DNA from 4 places in the Streptomyces sp. S186 genome. Region 1 is predicted to be linked to each of the others. Evidence: riboswitches for the same ligand, from Rfam matches in the RefSeq annotation. Region 1 holds a riboswitch; each other region holds the start of a gene.
What was found. A riboswitch is a leader RNA that binds a small molecule or an ion and turns the genes downstream of it on or off. The one in region 1 is predicted to bind cyclic di-AMP.

Region 1 (3,807 bases):
CGGGCTCATCATGCGTGGACTGCGCACCCTGCCGGTCGAGTTCACGCCCGAGCAGTCGCCCGAGTTCACGCCCGAGTCGTCCCGACCGGGGCCTGACCAGCGACAGCCGCAGAATTGACGCTCCGTCACATACGTGACCATTGCGTGATCTCCGCTACACCGGCTTGTGACTGCCCGTGACCCCGGCTACCTTTCCTCCGACGATCGGGGGCGGCCCCGGGCTGCCGCACGGCACCCCTCGCAACCGCCGATCCGACAACTCAACCGCCGCGCGAAAGGCAACCGCATGCGTTCCGGGAACGGTCGGCACCGTCGCCCCCGACAGGCACCGGCCATCTTTGTCACGGCCGGAGTGACCGGCGCGGGCCTGGCCCTGCCGCTGTTCACCGCGGGCGGTGCGCACGCCGCCGACGCCTCGACCTGGGACCGGGTCGCACAGTGCGAGAGCGGCGGGGTCTGGAGCGCCGCCACCGGCAACGGCTTCTACGGCGGCCTCCAGCTCACCCAGGAGATGTGGGACGACTACGGCGGCTCCGCCTACGCCTCCCGCCCCGACCTCGCCAGTCGCGCCCAGCAGATAGCCGTGGCCGAGGCGATACTCCACGACCGCGGCCCGGACGCGTTCCCCAGCTGCGCGCTGCACGCCGGACTGACCAAGGGCGGCCCCGCGCCCAGCGTGGACCCGGGCGCCACCAGCCGCCCGTCGCCGCGCCCGACGCACGGCGGCCACTCCGGCGGCTCCTCCGGCGGGACGGATGACGCGGGTGACGCGGGCGACGCCGGCCCGGGCACGCCGACCCCCGAGCCGTCCGACGGTGGCTCCGGCTCCCAGGCCCCGGCCTCCCCGCCGGCCACACCCGATCCGTCCGCCCACCCGTCCACCCCGTCCGGCTCGCCCTCCGCCACCCCCTCACCGTCCGACTCACCGTCCGACTCGCCGTCCCCGTCCGACTCCGGGACCCCCTCCGACTCGGCGTCCCCGTCCGACCCGGCATCGGGTACGCCCGGTACACCGTCGGCCTCCCCGTCCGACGACCCGTCGGACTCACCCGCCTCGCCCGACCCGTCCGCACCGACCGACCCGTCGGGCTCGTCCGACGCCACGGACCCGACGCAGCAGCCGACACAGCAGCCGACACAGCCGTCTCACCCGACGCACCCCACACCCCCTGCCACCGGCAAGCACCGCGGCGCACCGGGCGACGGTACGGACACCGGGGACGCCCGGAACGGCGGCAGCGGCCGACACGCCTCGCGTGGCGGGACGGAGCCCCGGACGCGCCCGGCGGACGACGGCGGCTACCGCGTTCACCCGGGTGACAACCTGTCAGCGATCGCCGAGAGCCATGACCTGCCGGGCGGCTGGCCCGCGCTCTACCACCGCAACCAGAACGTGATCGGCTCCGACGCGGACCTGATCCAGCCTGGTCAGCTGCTCGATCTCGGGCGGAAGCAGGGGTAGTTACCGGCAGTTCGCCGGTTTTCATGCCGTTCCGTAAAAGTGAGATATGGCTCTCGTTGCGGGGGGCGGGGTGCGCCCCGTCCCCCGTTCCCATACCGGGGTCTACCTGCGGAAATGGCCCGTGCATTGATCAAAAACGGTCAACTTGGTTCAGAAGATGGGGTTTGAACACCAACAGGGTTACTGCTTACGGTCAGGACCGCTCGCCAAAGCGGGCCCTTCGATCGCACGCCGAATCCTGCCGGCGGTCGGAGTCGACGACGCGCAAGCGCCGAAGGCAGGAGCGGGGGACCCAAGGTAAGTGCCGGCCCCGCCCGTGAAAACGGGTCAGCCGGCTTGGGGTGAAGCCGTGTGTGCAGCACACGCGGCCGGGCAGCTCACACGGCCCGAACCCGACAGCTCACCTCGTAGGCGTCGGTGAGGAAACGAACGCACGATGCTGATCAACAAGGGCAAGCACCGCCGCAGCTCCAAGGCCGTCCGCGTCGCCACCCTGGCCGGTGTCGCCGGCGCCGCCGTCGCCGTCCCGCTGATGGGCGCCACCTCTGCTTCCGCCGCCTCGGTCGCCACCTGGGAGAAGGTCGCCCAGTGCGAGTCCAGCGGCAACTGGTCGATCAACACCGGTAACGGCTACTACGGTGGCCTGCAGTTCTCGAACTCCAGCTGGGCCGCCGCCGGTGGTACCAAGTACGCGCCCCGCGCCGACCTGGCCACCAAGGAGCAGCAGATCGCCGTCGCCGAGAAGCTGCTCGCCATGCAGGGCCCGGGTGCCTGGGGCTGCGCCGCCGCCGGCGGCCTGACCTCCGGTGGTCCCGCCGCGAACGTCAACCCCTCCGGCTCCACCGCCAAGAAGAGCCAGGGCACCGAGACCACCAAGAAGAGCCAGGGCACCACCAAGAAGTCCGCCCCGGCCGAGAAGTCCGCCCCGGCCCGCGAGAAGACCGAGAAGGCCCAGCCGGCCCCGGAGCGCTCGCACCGCACCGGCGACACCTACGTCGTCAAGGCGGGCGACACCCTCGCCAAGATCGCCAAGGCGCACGGCACCAACTGGAAGGCGCTCTACGCCGCCAACAAGTCCGTCGTCGGCGGCAACCCCAACCTGATCTTCCCGGGTCAGAAGCTCAGCGTCTGAGCCGTACCGGCCATCCGAGCCGTACCGGTCGCCTGAGCGACCCGCGAGAGCTGCCCCGCCGCGGCGCGTACCCCCGAGCGCGCCACGGCGGGGCTTCTCCGTTCCCGGGCCCGGCCGGCGGCCCGGCGCAGCGTTCCCCGCATAGCGAACATTGCGCGGAAACCTCCCGTGAACTGGGCTTTTGGCTCGCTTGTTGGGGTTTTCCGTCCCACGGGGCGGGCCACGGGCGAGCGGATCCCGCCAGGGCCGTTAGGCTCATGCCGAGAACTCCAGACACTCATGAAGGAGACAACGTGCCGTCCATCGACGTCGTCGTAGCCCGCGAAATTCTCGACTCGCGAGGTAATCCCACGGTCGAGGTCGAGGTCGGCCTCGACGACGGCAGCACCGGCCGTGCCGCCGTGCCGTCCGGTGCCTCCACCGGCGCCTTCGAGGCCATCGAGCTGCGGGACGGCGACCCCAACCGCTACCTCGGCAAGGGCGTGGAGAAGGCCGTTCTCGCCGTCATCGAGCAGATCGGCCCGGAGCTGGTCGGCTACGACGCGACCGAGCAGCGGCTGATCGACCAGGCGATGTTCGACCTGGACGCCACCGACAACAAGGGCTCGCTGGGCGCCAACGCCATCCTCGGCGTCTCGCTCGCCGTCGCGCACGCCGCCTCCGAGGCCAGCGACCTGCCGCTGTTCCGCTACCTCGGCGGCCCGAACGCGCACGTCCTGCCCGTCCCGATGATGAACATCCTGAACGGCGGCTCGCACGCCGACTCCAACGTGGACATCCAGGAGTTCATGATCGCCCCGATCGGCGCGGAGTCCTTCTCCGAGGCACTGCGCTGGGGCGCCGAGGTCTACCACACCCTCAAGAAGGTCCTGAAGGCCAAGGGCCTGGCCACCGGCCTGGGCGACGAGGGCGGCTTCGCCCCGAACCTCGGCTCCAACCGCGAGGCCCTGGACCTCATCCTGGAGGCCATCAAGCAGGCCGGCTACGTCCCCGGCCAGGACATCGCGCTCGCCCTGGACGTCGCCGCCTCCGAGTTCTACAAGGACGGCAAGTACCAGTTCGAGGGCAAGGAGCGCTCGGCCGCCGAGATGACCGAGTACTACGAGGAGCTGGTCTCCGCGTACCCGCTCGTCTCCATCGAGGACCCGCTGTTCGAGGACGACTGGGCCGGCTGGAAGGTCATCACCGACAAGCTCGGCGCCAAGGTGCAGCT
Region 2 (3,807 bases), 480 kb from region 1:
GACGTTCCTCCCGGCCGGGGCGCTGCTGCTCCTGTTCACCGACGGGGTGACCGAGGCCCGGGACCGGGCCGGCCGGTTCTACGACCCGCGCGCCCGGTTGCGCGGCAGTCAGTTCAGCGGGCCCGACGACCTGCTGGACGTGGTGGTCGAGGACGTCGCCCGGCACACCCGCGGGGGCCCCGCGGACGACATGGCCCTGGTGGCGGTCCAGCGCCCCCTGGGGGCATAGGGCACTGAGGGCGCCTCCTCCGGGCCGAGCTCGGCCGCCCCGTGCGCCTACGGCAGTGCGGGGCCGAGCCAGCGCACGTGCTGGCCGTGCGGGCCCGTCAGGGCGACCGGGCGCTCGTCCAGGGCGAGGGTCAGCAGCAGGCCGTCGTCCGGCCCCGTGGAGCGGTGCTCCGGCGCGCCGATCCACGGGAGCACGCTGTGGTGCTCCTGGGAGATCCAGTGGCCCCCGCCGTCCCGTTCGGCGAGCAGCGACCGCACGAGGCGGGCGAACTCCTCGCGCCGGGCGGGCGGAAGGTAGTTCAGCACCGAGCTGTGGAACACCACGAGGGTCGCCTCGGGCGGCGCCTGGGCGGCCAGCGCCGGCAGCTCGTCGATCAGGTCGCCGCGCACCAGGACCGGGCGCGGCGCGCCCCGCACCGCCTCGACGGCCGCCGAGAGCCGCGCCGTACGGGCCTCGTCGCCGGGCCAGACGAGGGCGCGCAGCCAGCGCAGGTCGTCCGGCTCGCCGACCGGGTCGAGCGGGTCCAGGTCGATGCCGCCGCGCCAGACGATCTCGGGCGGCGTGCCGGGCAGTGCCGCCGCGTCGCCGTCGCCGCCGGGCGGGGGGCCGCTGGTCCGGCAGGTGAAGGTGACCGGGCTGTCCGCGGCGCCGCCCGTGAGGACCGCGCCGCCTTCCCCGCCGTCGCTCCCGTAAGGGCCGTACTCCCCGGGCCGCCCCTCCTGGACGTACCGGTAGCGGTAGCGGTCCGGGTGCAGGCACAGCCCCGCCGAGGTGCCGACCTCCAGGAGGGCCAGCGGCTGCGGCAGACGGGCCAGCAGGGGCAGCAGCGTGGCGCAGCGGGCCGGTTCGTTGGTCTGGGTGGCGCGGCTCATGATCACCGCGCGGACCTCGTCCCAGTGCCGGATGGTCCACTCGCGCCAGCGCCCGTACGCCGACTCGCCGCGCGGTCCCGACTCCGCGTGCGGGCCGTCGAGATAGCGCACCGCGGCGAGCAGGAGGTTGGGCTGCTGCTTGTTGCCGGCCGGCAGCGAGGCCGCGAGCAGCTCGCACAGTTCGTCGTCCCGGCCGATCCGGGCGGCCAGCTCCTCGTGGGCGTCGGACCGGCCCCGCGCCTGCTGCCAGGAGAACTCCCGGTACCTGGCCGCCACTTCCTGCGGGTTGCTGACGGAGTTCCCGGCGTTTCCGGTGTTCGCGACGTTGACGACCATGAGGCGACGTTATCGCCCTCACGCTCCGTGATCGCGATGCGCCCCTCCGCATAACAACTGGCGCACAATCGTTGCGAGATCGTTTGGTCGAGCGGTGTCAACTCGCCCCGTTTACGGACGAGATGACAGCAAAAGTCCTCGCCCGGGCTCCTGTGAGGGGCTTTCGGAACGCCCGCGGATTCGTGGGAACGCTTGGATTTCCCTCGCCGTCTCTATTACTGTCCGATAACGGAGCGCGGTCGTCCCAGCCGTCGCCAGTGGCGGCACCGTGCGCCGACGCCGAATCCTGTACGCGCTGTTCCCGCACGTCCAGAACGCCCTCATGTCACCCGCCCGAGCCGACGGTTCGAACGGTTGCGACCCGTGCCTCGACCCGTGTCGACTCGCCCGGATCGGCCGGTTTCGCGGGCGCTGTCGGGTCCGCCTGGAAATGCCGGGAATTGAGTCGAGGGAACCGGGGAACCACCATCTTGGGGTGAATCGGGCGCCTCTCGCCAGGGGGTGCTTGTAGGAGACCTTCCTGCTCCGAACCCGTCAGCTAACCCGGTAGGCGAGAAGGAAGGAAAGGAGAGCGCCCCCGTGGCGTCCAACAGGCCCGCGCCTCATGGCCCGTCCACCCATGGCCTCGGCGGCCCCGCCGACTTCGGTGCCGCGGTCGGTCTCGGTGGCCCCGCCGGTCTCGGCGTCCCCACCGGTCCCGGCTCTCCCGTCGTGCCGGCCCAATTCCCCGTGGCCCACGGGGAATTGACGGACGGCATGCCGCCTCAGGAGCCGTTCCTCCATGACCAGTCCTCCCAGGCGGCCCGGACATCGCCGGTGCCCCAGGCACCCCAGGGGCCCCAGGGCGAGCCGGCGCAGGGCCGGCCGTCCGGTGACGAGCCGGCCCCCGGCCTCGCGGGCGACGGCGACGCGGACGACTGGCTCCCGGGCGACGAGGCGGACGACGGCGACGCCGGCCGCTCTCTCCGCGGCCGGCACCGGGTGGCCAGACCGCGCGGCGTCGGTCTCGCGCGCGGCGGCACGGCGCTCGGCGTCGGCGTGATCGCGGCGGTCGGCGCGAGCGGGGTGGCCGCGGCCGAGGGCCGGCCGCCGGTGCCGATATCGATGCCCGACCCCGGCGGGGCGGTCGACGACACCGCCGGGACGCTCCAGGACGCGCCCGCGACGCTCTCCGCCGCGGCCGCCGGCAGCACCGCGGCGCCCTCCCGGGCCGCTGCCGCCCCCGAGGCCGCCGGGGCCACCCGCCCCGCGGGCCCGGCCGAGGCGCTGCGCCACCGCATCCTCCAGCAGGCCGACACCCGGCAGGGCACCGGGGAGCAGGCCGCCGCCCCGCAGACGGCCCAGGACGCGCCCGGCCCTCAGCCGGAGGCCGCGGAGCCGACCGCGACCACGGAGGAGGCGGCGCAGCCGCAGGGCACGGCGGCCGCGGAGACCGAGCACCAGGCGGCGGCGCCGGAGGCCCGGCACCCGGTGGCGGAGGCCGAGCACCCCGCCCACCAGGCGAAGACGTCCGTCGCCGCCCCGGTCTCCTCGTACACCCTCGGCACCGGCTTCGGGCAGGCCGGTGACCGCTGGGCCGCGGAGCACACCGGGCAGGACTTCACCGCCCCAACGGGCACGCTGGTCAAGGCCGTTCACGACGGGACCATCACCCAGGCGGGCTGGGCCGGTGCCTACGGCTACCGCATCGTCCTCACCCTCGACGACGGCACGGAGCTGTGGTTCTGCCACCTGTCCTCGATGGTCAGAACGGCGGGCCGGGTCCACACGGGCGACGTGATCGGCCGCGTCGGCGCCACCGGGAACGCCACCGTCCCGCACCTCCATCTGGAGGTCCGTCCGGACGCCGGCGCCCCGGCGGACCCGCTGCCCTGGCTGCGCGACCGCGGGGCCGCCGTCTGACGGACCGGCCGGCTGCCCACCGCCCGGTGGGCAGCCGACGCACGCTCCGGGCCGGGCACGTGCGACGCGCCGGCGGCTCCGCGCGGGGAACACCCTCCGGCGTCCCGGTGTTCCACGGATCATGAACGTGACACACGCCCAGAGCTCCACGCCCGCCCCGAAGTCGCTCGGTTCGCTGTCCGTCTCCACGCTCTGCCTCGGCGGCAACGTCTTCGGCTGGACGGCCGACGAGGCCGAGTCCTTCGCCGTGCTCGACGCCTACGTCGCCGGCGGCGGCAACTTCATCGACACCGCCGACGTGTACTCGGCGTGGGCCCCCGGCAACAAGGGCGGTGAGTCCGAGACCGTCCTCGGCAACTGGCTCGCCTCCCGCGGCAACCGCGACGACGTCGTCATCGCCACCAAGGTCGGCGCCCACCCCGACTACAAGGGCCTGTCCGCCGCCACCATCAAGGCCGCCGTCGACCT
Region 3 (3,807 bases), 1.6 Mb from region 1:
CCTCCAGGACCGTGGCGGGACCGGCCCCGGACTCCACGATCGTCCGCAGCTCCTCCATCAGGGCGTTGAACCGCTTGACGGCGTTGGCGGAGCGGGCGGCCATGCCGTACGCCTCGTCGACCCGGCGCAGCGCCTGCGGGAAGGTGATCTTCTCGCGCAGCGCCAGGGCCTCGATCATCGCCTCGGCGCGGTCGCCGATGCCGCGCTTGGGGACGTTGAGGATCCGGCGCAGCGGGACGGCGTCCTCGGGGTTGGCGAGCACCCGGAGGTAGGCGAGGATGTCGCGGACCTCCTTGCGCTCGTAGAAGCGCACGCCGCCGACGACCTTGTAGGGCAGCCCGACCCGGATGAAGATCTCCTCGAAGACGCGGGACTGGGCGTTGGTGCGGTAGAAGACCGCGACGTCGCCGGCCTTGGCGTCGCCGGCGTCGGTGAGCCGGTCGATCTCGTCGGCGACGAACTGGGCCTCGTCGTGCTCGGTGTCGGCGACATAGCCGGTGATCTTGGGGCCGGCGCCGGCGTCCGTCCAGAGGTTCTTGGGGCGGCGGTTCTCGTTGCGCTCGATGACGGCGTTGGCGGCGGAGAGGATCGTCTGCGAGGAGCGGTAGTTCTGCTCCAGCAGGATCGTGGTGGCGTCCGGGTAGTCCTCCTCGAACTGGAGGATGTTGCGGATCGTGGCACCGCGGAAGGCGTAGATCGACTGGTCGGCGTCACCGACGACGCAGAGTTCGGCGGCGGGCGTCTCGTCGGTGCCGGGGCCGACGAGCTCGCGGACGAGGGTGTACTGGGCGTGGTTGGTGTCCTGGTACTCGTCGACGAGGACGTGGCGGAAGCGGCGGCGGTAGTGCTCGGCGACGTCCGGGAACGCCTGGAGCAGATGGACCGTCGTCATGATGATGTCGTCGAAGTCCAGGGCGTTGGCCTCGCGCAGCCGGGCCTGGTACATCGCGTACGCCTGGGCCAGGGTCTTCTCGAACCCGTCGGCCGCCGTGCCCGCGAAGGTCTCCTCGTCGATGAGCTCGTTCTTGAGGTTGGAGATCTTCGCGCTGAACGACTTCGGCGGGAAGCGCTTGGGGTCCAGATCGAGGTCGCGGCAGACCAGGGCCATCAGGCGCTTGGAGTCGGCCGCGTCGTAGATCGAGAAGGAGGACGTGAAGCCCAGCTTCTTGGACTCGCGGCGCAGGATGCGGACGCAGGCGCTGTGGAAGGTGGAGACCCACATGGCGTTGGCGCGGGGGCCGACCAGGTCCTCCACGCGCTCCTTCATCTCGCCCGCGGCCTTGTTGGTGAAGGTGATCGCGAGGATCTGGCCGGGGTGGACGTGGCGCTCGGCGAGCAGGTGGGCGATGCGGTGGGTGAGCACCCGGGTCTTGCCGGAGCCGGCGCCGGCGACGATCAGCAGCGGGCTGCCGCTGTGAACCACGGCGGCCTTCTGCTGGTCGTTGAGCCCCTCCAGGAGCGCCGCCGGGTCGATGGCCGGGCGGGCGGCGCCGTCGCGGTAGTACGGCTCCCTGGGCGCGGGCGCGTCGAACCTCCCGCCGAAGAGGTCGGCGGGCATCTCCTCCGGGGCCGGGCCGTGCTCGTCCTCGTCCGGGGGGCCGAGATCCGCCAGGAAGCTGTCGTCAAAGAGGCTGCTCATCGCCCACCGAGTCTAGGCGGCCGCACTGACAAGCGGTTGTGGAGTGGCGGATTGGCCGGTAATGCATCGGATGGGGCGGTACCGTGTGCGGCCGTGCGCAAACCTGGGGCCGCTCACATTCAGGTCACGAAAAGGTTTCGGGCATATCGAACACCAGCCTTCACAGGGGCCACACGAGTTGGCTACGGTCTCGCTCGGGCAGCCCGCCGTCCCAGCGGACGACAGCGTCCGCACGGGCCGCCCCCGCCGAGTCCGGCCCTGCCGTCAGGCACCCGGAGCCGGGGACCCACACGCACCACCGGGGTGAATCGACCGGTGCGGCCGTCGCCAGGCGGACGCACGGGTCGTAGGGCAAGCCTTCCGTCAGCACACCGCCCGAGCCCGAACCCGACAGCTAACCCGGTAGGCGGTCCACGGAAGGAGTCGCCGGCCTTGGCGTCCCACCGCAAGCCGCGCACCCCCATACTCGCCACGCCCGGCGGCCGTCGCACGGCGGCCGGGCTCACCACCGCCGCCCTGGCCTCGGTCACGCTGCTCTCGCAGACCGCGAACGCCGCCCCCAAGGCGCCGCAGCCGAGCATCGAGGAGGTCAAGCAGAAGGTCGACGACCTGTACCAGCAGGCCGAGGTGGCCACCCAGAAGTACAACGCCGCCAAGGAGCAGGCGGACGGCCAGCAGCGCACCGTGAACCGTCTGCTCGACGAGGCGGCCCGGCGCGCGGACAAGATGAACGAGTCCCGGCGCCGGCTGGGCGCGTTCGCCTCGGCGCAGTACCAGACGGGCGGGATCAACCCGACCGCCCAGCTGATGCTGGCCAAGGACCCGCAGCAGTTCGTCGACCGCAACCACCTGATGGAGCAGCTCACCGGGCGGCAGAAGCAGGCGATCACGGACTACCAGGAGCAGGCCGCGGCCGCCGCCCGCCAGCGGACGGAGGCGACCCACAGCCTGGAGGGCCTCCAGGAGTCGCAGGCATCCCTGAAGGAGACCAAGCGAAACGTTCAGGCCAAGCTGGCCGAGGCCCGGCAGCTGCTGTCCCGGCTGACCGCCCAGGAGAAGGCGCGGCTGGCCGAACTGGAGCGGCGGAAGGAGGCGGAGGCTCAGCGGAAGGCCGCCGAGCAGGCCCGGAAGGAGGCCGAGAAGCGGCGGCAGCAGCCCGGCGGCGGCACCGGCACCGGCCAGGACTCCGGCGGCGGCACGTCCGACGGCGGCACCTACTCCACCAAGGCCGAAAAGGCGCTCGCCTTCGCCCGCGCCCAGATGGGCAAGCCCTACGTCTGGGGCGCGACGGGGCCCAGCTCCTACGACTGCTCGGGCCTGACGCAGGCCGCATGGAAGGCGGCCGGGGTCGATCTGCCGCGCACCACCTGGGACCAGGTCAAGACCGGCACCCGGATATCCACCGACCATCTCCAGCCCGGTGACCTGGTGTTCTTCTTCAACGACATCAGCCACGTCGGGATGTACATCGGCGGCGGCAAGATGATCCACGCCCCGCACCCGGGAGCCAGCGTCCGGGTGGAGTCGATCTACTACATGCCGATCTACGGGAGCGTCCGGCCCGGGTAGCCGGCGTACGGGCGCGCGCCCCGCGTCCGTACGAAGGCCCCACGGCCACCCCCACACACGCCACCGCGCGGTCATCCTCCGCCTCCGGAGTAGTACGGAGCGGGAGCGGGATGACCGCGCGGTGAGCCGTCGGACGGTACGGGGGCGGGCGCCCGTGGGGCTCAGGTCCAGAGCACCGCGAGGAAGATGTTGAACATGGTGAGCCCGCCGACCGCGCCGAACAGCGGCTTGGGGAGCTTCTCCTCGTCGCGCTTGACGTAGACCAGCGCCAGGATCACCACCAGGACGGCCATCTTGATGCCGATCTTGATGTTGTTGAGCGACGCGCCCTGCATCTGGTTCAGGCCGACCAGCACGATGCCGGTGACCAGCATCGTCAGCGCACCGTGCAACATCGCCGGCACGAAGCGGGCGGTGCCCGCGCCCATCGCCTTCATCTGCGTCAGGAAGCCGCCCAGAAGGGAGGCGATGCCGATGATGTGCAGGGCGACGAAGACATTGATTACTACGTCCATAGTGCTGGATCGTATCCGTCCCATAGCACGCCCTTTCCGGCAGGGCGCCCGCGATGCCCGCTTCGGTCAGGGCCCGCCGCCGCT
Region 4 (3,807 bases), 2.7 Mb from region 1:
TCGGACTGGAGAGTGCGCAGCGCTTCCCGTACGGGGACCCTGGATACGCCGTACCGCGCGGCGAGAATGTCCTCGATCAGCCGACTGCCCGGCGCCAGCGCGCCGGAGACAATATCGTCGCGAATCGCCGTGCACACCGCATGCGCGGAAATATGGCCTCGCATCGTCCGTGCCTCCGCCGTAATCCCCGGGAACGCCGCCCCTCTGACAACATTCCCTGACCCTATTCGACCATGGGGAATTCTCCCTCGGGATCTCGTGAATCCACCGGAGCTTTTCGGCCGATGCGCGGCCACTCCCGCGGACCCTGTGCCGGCCTTTCCCGGGATACGGCGGAGCCCCGGCCTGCCGGGGTGGCGGGCCGGGGCTCCGGGGGACGGTGTTGCGGCGGAGGTCCAGATGGGTCAGACGGTGACGCCGTGCGCGCGGAGGTAGGCGACCGGGTCGATGTCCGAACCGTAGTCCGGGCCGGTCCGCGCCTCGAAGTGGAGGTGCGGGCCCGTGGTGTTGCCGGTGTTGCCGGAGAGGGCGATCTGCTGCCCGGGGGTGACCGCCTGGCCGACCGTCACCCCGATCGACGAAAGGTGACCGTATTGGGTGTACGTACCGTCGTTCATCTTGATCACGACGTTGTTGCCGTACGCGCCGCCCCAGCCAGCCTCGACGACGGTGCCCGAACCGACCGCGTGAACGGGAGTGCCGTAGGCGGCGTGGAAGTCGATGCCGGTGTGGCTGCCCGAGGACCACAGGCCGCTGGACGCCTTGTACGCCGTGGAGACATAGGAACCGGTCACAGGGGCGACGAAGGTGTTGAGGCGCTTGCGCTCGGCCTCGCGGGCGGCGCGCTCCTTGGCCGCGCGCTCCTCGTCGGCCTTCTTCTTCGCCACCTCGGCGCGCCGAACGGCCTCCGCCTCGGCCTTCGCCCTGGCCACCGCGGCCTCGGCGGCGGCCTGCTGCGCGTCCGCCTGGGCCTCGATCCGGACGGCGAGTTCGTCACCCATCACGACGGCCTGCTGGAGGCCGGTGTCGTGGGGAGCGGGCTCGTCCGTGGCGGCCAGCGCGGGCGACGCCACGGAGGCCACGACACCGGAGGCGGCGAGGGTGGCTATGCCGGCGAGGTTGCGGGTGGTGCGAGCGGTGCGACTCGCGCGGCGGTGCTTCCCGGTGGCACGGGTGAACGCCATGTAGGGGCTGGTCCTTTCCTTCCTTCTCGCCTACCGGGTTAGCTGACGGGTTCGGAGCAGGAAGGTCTCCTACGGGCCCCTCCGGGGAGGCGCCCGATTCACCCCAAGGGACATGTGGGTCCCCGGCTCCCCTGGCTCGCGCCATACGGGGACTCGGCGATGACTGTCCGGTGCCACTGGTGTGGCGGACTTGTGACGAACAGCCGGACCGACGCTAATCGGGACAACTTTCGATCGGCAAACAGAACCGGATTTTTGTGCGCCACGCCACACGCGAATCGGGCAACCGGCACAACCGGCCGGGCACCCTCGACCGTCCGCGCAGCGCGGTTCCCACGGTCATTCTCACCGCTGACCCGGCGGGACATGACGCACACGCGAAGCGGCTCCCGTGGCAAGTGCCTGCCACGGGAGCCGCTTTGTCGACAGATGACGAGCCGTCGGGTGAGGGCCCGTCACACCGAGGGTCAGCCGCTGACGACCGTCGCCTCGCCGATGCCCAACGCCTTGACCGGTTCGGCGATCTGGGCCGCGTCACCCACCAGGACCGTCACCAGCCGGTCCACCGGGAAGGCGTTGACGACCGCGGCGGTCGCCTCGACGGTGCCGGTCTCCGCGAGCCGGACGTACAACTGCGCCTGGTAGTCGTCGGGGAGCTGCTGCTCCACCTGGTCGGCCAGCGTGCCGGCGACCGCCGCGGCGGTCTCGTACTTCAGCGGCGCGACACCGACGAGGTTCTGCACCGCGACATCGCGCTCGGCGTCCGTCAGCCCCTCTGCCGCGAGGGTGCGCAGCACCGTCCACAGGTCCTGGAGGGCCGGCCCGGTGGACGCGGTGTCCACCGACCCGCTGATGGCGAGCAGGGCGGCGCCGGTGGCCCCCTCCGGGGACGACGGGGCGGTGGAGCGCAGTACCTGTCCGAAGGAGCGCACCCCGTAGGTGTAGCCCTTCTCCTCGCGCAGCACGCGGTCCAGACGGGACGTGAGGGTGCCGCCCAGGCAGTACGTGCCGAGCACCTGGGCGGGCCATACCTGGTCGTGCCGGTCGGCACCGATCCGCCCGATGAGCAGCTGCGTCTGGACGGCACCGGGACGGTCGACGATCACCACGCGGCCGGTGTCGTCGGCGACTACCGGCGAGGGCTTCCACGGTTCGGCGGTGGAGCCCGTCCAGGCGCCCAGGGTGTCGGCCAGCGCCGCGTCCAGGTCGACGCCGGTGAAGTCGCCGACGATGACGGCGGTGCCGGTGGCCGGGCGGACGTGGGCGTCGTAGAAGGCCCGGACGGCGGCCGCGTCGATCCGCGCCACGGTCTCCTCGGTGCCCTGACGGGGCCGCGACATCCGGGAGGTGGCCGGGAACAGCTCCTTGGAGAGCGCCATCGCGGCACGCCGGGCCGGGTTGGCCAGCTCGTGCGGGATCTCGTCGAGGCGGTTGCGGACCAGCCGCTCGATCTCGCTGTCCGGGAAGGCGGGGGCGCGCAGCGCGTCGGCGAGCAGGCCGAGGGCGCGCGGCAGCCGGGAGGCCGGGACCTCCAGGGAGACCCGTACACCGGGGTGGTCGGCGTGCGCGTCCAGGGTGGCGCCGCAGCGCTCCAGCTCGGCGGCGAACTCCTCGGCGGTGTACTTGTCGGTGCCCTCGGACAGGGCGCGGGCCATGATCGTGGCGACGCCGTCGAGGCCCTCGGGCTCGGCCTCCAGGGGCGCGACGAGGTTGACCTCCACGGCGACGACCTGCTGGCCGGGGCGGTGGCTGGTCAGGAGGGTCAGGCCGTTGGCCAGCCGGCTGCGCTCGGGGGCGGGAAAGGCCCACGGCTTGGGGGCGCCGCCCCGGGGCTGCGGGTGGAATTCCATGGTGCTCACGGGGGCGTCTGCGGGGGTGGTGGCGTCGGTCACTTGGCCGCCTCCTCTTCCTCGGTGCCGGCGGCGTCGGTCTGCGCGGTGGGCTCGTAGACGAGCACGGCGCGGTTGTCGGGGCGCAGCCGGGCCTTGGCGACCGCCTGCACCTCCAGCGGGCTGATCTCCAGGACGCGCTGGACGGCGGTCAGCGCGAGCTGCGGGTCGCCGAACAGGACGGCGAAGCGGCACAGTTCGTCGGCGCGGCCGCTGACCGTGGCGAGCCGGTCCAGCCATTCGCGCTCCAGCTGGGCCTGGGCCCGCTCCATCTCCTCAGGAGTCGGGCCCTCATCGGCGAAACGGGCCAGTTCCTCGTCGACAGCGGCCTCAATGGCGGGCACCTCCGTGCCGCCGGACGTCTTCACGTCCAGCCAGCCCAGCGAGGGCGCACCGGCCAGCCGCAGCAGGCCGAAGCCGGCGGCGACCGCGCTCCGGTCACGGCGCACCAGGCGGTTGTACAGGCGCGAGGACTCACCGCCGCCCAGGATGGTGAGCGCGATGTCGGCGGCGTCGGCCTCGCGGGAGCCGTCCTGCGGGAGGCGGTAGGCGGCCATCAGGGCCCGGGAGGGGACGTCCTCCTTGACGACGGTGCGGAGCTGGTCACCGATGATCTCCGGCAGGCTGCCGTCGCGCGGCGGCTGCTTGCCGTCGTGCGACGGGATCGAGCCGAAGTACTTCTCCACCCAGGCCAGCGTCTGCTCGGGGTCGATGTCGCCCACGACGGACAGGAC

Region 2: another riboswitch for cyclic di-AMP. It lies ahead of ACRAS8_RS19230 (M23 family metallopeptidase); the one in region 1 lies ahead of ACRAS8_RS21435 (transglycosylase family protein).
Region 3: another riboswitch for cyclic di-AMP. It lies ahead of ACRAS8_RS14040 (NlpC/P60 family protein); the one in region 1 lies ahead of ACRAS8_RS21435 (transglycosylase family protein).
Region 4: another riboswitch for cyclic di-AMP. It lies ahead of ACRAS8_RS09275 (M23 family metallopeptidase); the one in region 1 lies ahead of ACRAS8_RS21435 (transglycosylase family protein).

What each region holds. Positions count from the first base shown of each region.
Region 1 covers NZ_CP193932.1:4,949,537-4,953,343, forward strand. The annotation lists gene ACRAS8_RS21425 (cytochrome P450 family protein) at 1-118, shown strand, start outside; gene ACRAS8_RS21430 (transglycosylase family protein) at 353-1,462, shown strand; cyclic di-AMP (ydaO/yuaA leader) riboswitch at 1,722-1,891, shown strand; gene ACRAS8_RS21435 (transglycosylase family protein) at 1,899-2,594, shown strand; gene eno (phosphopyruvate hydratase) at 2,852-3,807, shown strand, end outside.
Region 2 covers NZ_CP193932.1:4,469,722-4,473,528, forward strand. The annotation lists gene ACRAS8_RS19220 (PP2C family protein-serine/threonine phosphatase) at 1-229, shown strand, start outside; gene ACRAS8_RS19225 (DUF2332 domain-containing protein) at 277-1,437, opposite strand; cyclic di-AMP (ydaO/yuaA leader) riboswitch at 1,859-2,005, shown strand; gene ACRAS8_RS19230 (M23 family metallopeptidase) at 2,017-3,339, shown strand; gene ACRAS8_RS19235 (aldo/keto reductase) at 3,461-3,807, shown strand, end outside.
Region 3 covers NZ_CP193932.1:3,353,382-3,357,188, forward strand. The annotation lists gene pcrA (DNA helicase PcrA) at 1-1,639, opposite strand, end outside; cyclic di-AMP (ydaO/yuaA leader) riboswitch at 1,889-2,063, shown strand; gene ACRAS8_RS14040 (NlpC/P60 family protein) at 2,072-3,208, shown strand; gene ACRAS8_RS14045 (hypothetical protein) at 3,370-3,723, opposite strand.
Region 4 covers NZ_CP193932.1:2,204,514-2,208,320, forward strand. The annotation lists gene ACRAS8_RS09270 (GntR family transcriptional regulator) at 1-164, opposite strand, end outside; gene ACRAS8_RS09275 (M23 family metallopeptidase) at 405-1,184, opposite strand; cyclic di-AMP (ydaO/yuaA leader) riboswitch at 1,198-1,353, opposite strand; gene ACRAS8_RS09280 (M16 family metallopeptidase) at 1,652-3,034, opposite strand; gene ACRAS8_RS09285 (M16 family metallopeptidase) at 3,073-3,807, opposite strand, start outside.